Regions from separate parts of the Duodenibacillus massiliensis genome, predicted to be linked through region 1. Evidence: predicted binding sites of a transcription regulator. Region 1 holds the regulator's gene; the other holds the start of a gene.
The links. Region 1 encodes sigma-54, which starts transcription at its own class of promoters, with help from an activator protein. Its sites were predicted from a motif close to TGGCANGNAANCTGCTTT; they were not measured.

Region 1 (3,083 bases):
CCTCACGTTTTTCCCGCATTGCGGGTTCTCTTATTTCCGCCGGCGTTCTCGCCTTTTCCGTGCTTTCAACAGCGGCAACGGCAGCGGATGTGCGGACCTTCATTGAAAAGACCTACAAGGGCGGCGTGATCCCGACCTTTTAATCAGGCGGTTTGGGCGGAGAGAGCGGATTGGGCCGCCTGCGCCGCCCGGATCTTGGCGACCTGCCGGTGCCGCACCACGGTGCCGGGAAAGTCCGCAAAGCGCTTGGCAAGGGTCTCCGCCACATAGACGCTTCGGTGCTGGCCGCCCGTGCAGCCCACCGCAATTGTTAGGTAATGACGGTTCTGGGCTTCGTAGGACGGCAGCCACCGGCGGATAAAGTGTTCGATATCGGCGATCATGTCGTTGACGTCCGCAATGCCTGACAGATAGTCTGCGACCGGCTTATCAAGGCCCGTCAGAGGCCGCAGTTTCGGATCGTAATAGGGGTTGGGGAGGTTGCGGACGTCAAAAACGAGGTCGGCTGCCACCGGGATCCCCCGCTTAAAGGCAAAGCTTTCAAAGGCAAGCGTCATCGTGGACTTCGGGGCCCCGGCAAACTGCCGCACCCAGTCTCTCAAGGTATTGGGCAGAAGCTTTGAGGTGTCGATCTCGTAGGAGTAGGGGGCAATGGGCGCCAAAAGCTCGCGCTCTTTTTCCACAGCTTCAGAAAGCGTGAGCCCCGTGCCGGACTCTTCTGCGGAAATCGTGAGCGGATGCCGCCTGCGGGTTTCGGAAAAGCGCGCAATGAGCGCAGGCGTTGAGGCCGTGAGAAAGAGGGGCCGCACGTCGCAGCCCGCGCGTTTGAGGGCGTTTACCTGCTCCTCAGCGCTCGCAAGATTTAAGCGGCTTCGGGCGTCAATCGCCATCGCGACCTTCTTGTGGCCGTGGTCTTTAAGGCCCAGGGCCACTTCCTTTAAAAAGTCCACGGGGAGGTTGTCCACGCAGTAGTAGCCGCAGTCTTCGAGTACCCGGATTGCAATCGACTTTCCCGAGCCCGAAAGGCCGGTGACGATAATAAGCTGCATGGTTTTGGTGTCCTCTGCCGTGTCCGTCATTGCATGTTCCTTTTGAAATCACTGTCCGGCCAACGCCTTCATCCGCCTTCGCACCGATTTGGCGCCAATGCCTTCCGCCTCACGGTATTTTGCAACCGTGCGGCGTGCCGCCACAATACCTTCATGAGCTAACAGTTGCGAAAGCGTGTCATCAGACAAGGGCTTGGCCGGGTCCTCTGCGTCAATCAGTTCACGGATGCGGTGCCGCACGCGGGCGCTGCTGACGCTTTCGCCGGATTCACCTGTCACGGCCGACGTGAAAAAGGCCTTAAGTTCAAGTGTACCGCGGGGCGTGAGAAGGTATTTCCCGGACACGGCGCGGCTCACCGTCGATTCGGCAATGCCTAAGTGTTCCGCGACGTCCCTGAGAACCATGGGTTTAAGGGCGGCCTTGCCGGCCTCAAAAAAGCCCGGCTGTCTGTCGACAATACACTGCGCCACGGAAACGATGGTGGAGGTGCGCTCCTCGACTGCATGGATAAACGCACGGGCTTCGTGCGCACGATCCCGCCAGGCGGTTTTGTCTTTCCCCTCAAGCTTGGCGGCGGTGAGCATTTCAAAGAGCGCATGGTTAAAGGTGAGCGCCGGCAAGAGAGCGTCGTTTATGCGCACGCGCCAGCCCGCTGCCGTTTTGACGGCAATCACGTCGGGGACGACCGCAGCGGCCGCAGTGCCCCCTGAAAACCCGGCCGCAGGCCGCGGATTCATCCCGGCAATCGCGCGCACGGCCGCGTGAAAGGTTTCCGGTGTGACGGCAAGCTTTTTGGCGGCCGCATCAGGCGTGAGTTTCCCGAGAAAAAGCGCGGTGTGGGAAAGAATCCTGCGGGCAAGCGTCAGTGTCGCCCGTTCTTCGGGATCCTCGGCTTCAAAAAGTGCCCGATCGGTCTGCAGAATAAGCGCTTCCGTACAGTTTCTGGCGCCGACCCCTGCGGGCTCGAGGCTTTGAAGGCGCTTTAGGGCGGTTGCCCAGACTTCAGGCTCAGCCGAAAACGGGGCGTTCGCGGTGAGCTCGGTGAGGGGGTCGGAGAGAAACCCGTTTTCGTCGAGATTTCCGATAAGCCAGAGGACGCACTCACGTTCCGTGTCGGTGAGGTTGAGACACCCCACCTCGCGCGTAAGCTCTTCGGTTAAGGTCACTTCTGCCGCAAGGTTTCCGAGGGGATCAGTGTCGTTTTCGTCCGTGCGGGCATGCACGGGCATGAGGTTTGACACTTCAAAGTCCGTGCCGGTCTCCGGCGTGTCGGCAGCGGATTCCTGCGTGCCTGCGTCATCTGTGCGCTCTACAAGCGGATTTTTGGCGAGCATCTCCTCAACGGCTGCCGCGGCTTCGAGACCGGGCATCTGCAGGAGGTTGAGCGCCTGCTTCAGGGCCGGCGTCACCGCCAGGCGCTGCGACTGGGTGAGTAAAACCGAAGCCGACAGTGACGCCATGATGGTTGTCTGGCTACATGCGGAAGTCTTTGCCGAGGTAGATGCGCCGCACGCTTTCGTCGACGATGATCTCCTCGGGTGAGCCGCTGGCGAGCACTTCGCCTTCGTTGATGATGTAGGCGTGGTCGCAGATGCCGAGCGTTTCGCGCACGTTATGGTCGGTGATTAAAACGCCGATGCCGCGGTCCTTTAAAAACCGCACGATGCGCTGAATTTCAATGACGGCAATGGGATCAACGCCCGCAAAGGGTTCATCGAGCAGAATAAAGCGCGGGTCGTTTGCAAGCGCCCGGGCAATTTCCGTGCGGCGCCTTTCGCCCCCGGAAAGCGACACCGCCATATTCGTGCGGATGTGCTCGATCTGAAGTTCTTCCAAAAGGGCGTTGAGCCGCTTTTCCACCTCGGCCTTCGTAAGGGGTTTGCCCTTTTCATCGGTCTGAAGTTCAAGGACTGAGCGGATGTTGTCTTCCACGGAAAGCCGCCTGAAGACGCTGGCTTCCTGGGGAAGGTAACTGACGCCTAAGCGCGCCCGGCGGAAAATCGGCAGGTGCGTGATGTCCATGCCGTTTAGGT
Region 2 (3,083 bases), 860 kb from region 1:
GACCTGCGTCATCATCGGGGGAAGTTCAGAACCGGTGACGGCGCTCGTCGCAAAGACGCCGGTTAAAAGCGCACCCACAATACCGCCCACGCCGTGCACGCCGAACGCGTCGAGCGAATCATCGTAACCAAGCGCCCGCTTTAAGCTCGTCGCACCCCAGAAGCACACGCACCCGCCGATCAAGCCCATCACAAGCGCAGGCATCGGCTCCACAAAGCCGGAAGCCGGCGTAATCACAACGAGGCCGCCCACGGCGCCCGAGAGCATCCCCAAAAGTGAGGGCTTGCCGCGCGCAATCCATTCGCAGGCCATCCAGGCGCAGCCCGCAGCGGCTGCGGCAATCTGCGTCACAATCATCGCCATCACGGCGCGTTCGTTGGCAGCAAGGCCTGAGCCGCCGTTAAAGCCCATCCAGCCCACCCACAGAACCGAGGCGCCGATCATCGTAAGCGTCAGGTTATAGGGGCTCATCGCTTCACGACCGTATCCCAGGCGCTTACCGATCATGATGCAGGCCACAAGCCCCGCAATACCGGCGTTGATGTGCACCACGGTGCCGCCTGCGTAATCGAGCGCTCCCATATCAAAGAAAAAGCCCCCGGCGCACCACACCCAGTGGCAGATCGGCGCGTAAACGAGAACGGACCACACGACCATGAAGATAAGCATCGCGGAAAACTTCATGCGGCCCGCAAAGGCGCCGGTAATAAGCGCCCCGGTGAGCACCGCAAAGGTCATCTGGAAAAAGACAAAAAGAAGCGTCGGAATGGACCCTGTCATGCTCTTAATGTCAATGCCCCTCAAAAAGGCCTGAGAGAAGTTGCCGATCCAGGGGTTGCCTTCGGTAAATGCCAGTGAGTATCCGACCACCACCCAGACCACCGACAGGGCGCAGCAGATGACGGAGGACTGCGCCAGAATCGAAAGAATGTTCTTTTTACGGGCCATGCCGCCGTAAAAAAGGGCAATCCCCGGAATCGTCATAAAAAGAACGAGAATCGTCGCAACGAGCATCCAGGCGACGTCGGCCTTATCAAGTGCCGGAGATGCCGCAAAGGCGCCTTCGCACGTCCCTGCAAGCACTGCCGCGGCCGCAGCGTATTTTCCCCGCATCATCATTTTCATTGTCTCCCAGTGGTTTGTTTCTTAAACAGCAGCGGCATCGGTTTCACCGGTGCGGATCCGCACGGCTGAGGCAAGATCCATTACAAAGACCTTGCCGTCACCGATCTTTCCGGTGTAGGCGCTTTTGACGATTGCTTCGACGGCGCTTTCGGCGACCGCGTCGTCAACGGCCACTTCGACCTTCACCTTGGGCAGAAAGTCCACAACGTATTCGGCACCGCGGTAGAGCTCGGTGTGGCCCTTCTGGCGCCCGAAGCCCTTGACTTCGGTGACGGTCATGCCGGAAACCCCGAGGTCGGAGAGGGCTTCACGGACTTCGTCGAGTTTGAAAGGCTTGACGACGGCAATGATGTACTTCATGGCAAATTCCCTGTTGGTTGTTTTTCTCTGAAGAACGGTTGTTCTTCTTCTGCGGGAATTAATGCAAAAAGCGTGCCAAAACGCGAAAACGCGCGGTTTCTGAAGAAGCGTGCGGATGCACCGGAAACGTGCATGGATTTGGGGAGAGGACTGCACCAAAAAGGCGCATGCGGTATTACCACGGCACAGTAACGCACTTTGCCTTAAACTCAGCCGCACACAATTGAAAACCGGGGGATGCTTCCCGGTAAACCAACATTCGGAGAAAAAGACAATGCAGCGACGCACTCTCACGGCCGCCCTTTGCGGTGCAGCCGTTCTGGCTTTCGGACTCACCGGTTGCGGGGAGAAGGCCCCTGAAGCCCCCAAGGCCGTCACGCTCACGGTGGGCGCAACACCGGTGCCCCACGCAGATATTCTCAAATTCATTGAGCCCACACTCAAAAAAGAGGGCGTCAATCTGAAGGTCGTGGAATTTTCCGACTACGTGAAGCCGAACCTCGCGTTGTCCGATAAGGAACTCGATGCGAACTTCTTCCAGCACAAGCCCTACCTTGATACGTTCTCGGCGGAGCGGGGTCTGAAGCTCTCCGTTCTCTGCTCGGTGCACATTGAACCGATGGGCGTTTATTCCCGTAAGGTGAAAAGCCTCAAGGATCTCCCCGAAGGTGCCAAGATTGCGATCCCGAATGATCCCACCAACGGCGGCCGTGCGCTCAAAGTTCTTGCTGACGCCGGGCTTTTCGGGCTCAAGGATGGCGTGGGCGTGAAGGGGACGCCGGCTGACGTCATCAACAACACAAAGAACTTTCAGCTCGTGGAACTGGAAGCCGCAACGCTGCCGAGAACACTCGACGACGTTGACGCCGCGGTCATCAATTCCAACTTCGCCATGGGCGTGGGCTTAAATCCCGCCAAGGACTCGCTTGCGATTGAAGCCAAGGACTCGCCTTACGCGAACGTTGTCGCCATCCGCACCGGGGACAACCGTCCGGAATTGAAGAAACTTGCGGACGCCCTGCGTTCGCCGGACGTGAAGAAGTTCCTTGAGGAAAAATACAAGGGTGCGGTGGTGCCGGCCTTCTGATGTGCATTCCTGCATCCAACTAAAACGCCTTAGCCTGCTTGACGAAATGCATAAACCGGCTTTAAAGCCGGTGTAAGGCGGAAAAAGGGCTCCGCGCGGGCCCTTTTCTTTGGCACAATCTGCTGACTGCGTGAGGCTTACTCGCGCTTCATTTATCAACATTTCGGACTGTCATGACCAAACTTTCCTTTGCTGAGAGTTTTACCCGGGCAATCCGTGCCGCTAAGCCTGAAGGCTGGTATGCACGGGGGGCTTGGTCATGGCGCCGCTTGTCCTGACATCTTCCTGCGCGTTGCGTGTCGTACCAGCCGCAGTGCCTGCCGGCCTTCAGGGGTTTTTGTCCCTTCGCTGCCGGCCCCGTTTTCCTCCTTTGAAAACCCATTTTTTTTCCCAGGCCGCTTTGTGCCGTTATGTCTGCCCCGTGATCCACAGAGGGGCGGACGGCGGGTGACCGAGGCGGCTGAATCGGAGAAACCCGATGCTCACAGAAAATGAACTGAAAGCGCTTGCC

Region 2: a site for sigma-54 is predicted at 1,546-1,563, ahead of NXF97_RS01480 (P-II family nitrogen regulator). Genes of this name have one in related genera too.

The regions. Positions count from the first base shown of each region.
Region 1 is NZ_OV788642.1:1,185,775-1,188,857, reverse strand. Features, by position in the region: gene NXF97_RS05420 (hypothetical protein) at 1-143, shown strand, start outside; gene rapZ (RNase adapter RapZ) at 144-1,049, opposite strand; gene rpoN (RNA polymerase factor sigma-54) at 1,098-2,510, opposite strand; gene lptB (LPS export ABC transporter ATP-binding protein) at 2,524-3,083, opposite strand, start outside.
Region 2 is NZ_OV788642.1:322,994-326,076, reverse strand. Features, by position in the region: gene NXF97_RS01485 (ammonium transporter) at 1-1,116, opposite strand, end outside; gene NXF97_RS01480 (P-II family nitrogen regulator) at 1,147-1,485, opposite strand; gene NXF97_RS01475 (MetQ/NlpA family ABC transporter substrate-binding protein) at 1,760-2,572, shown strand; gene trpE (anthranilate synthase component I) at 3,051-3,083, shown strand, end outside.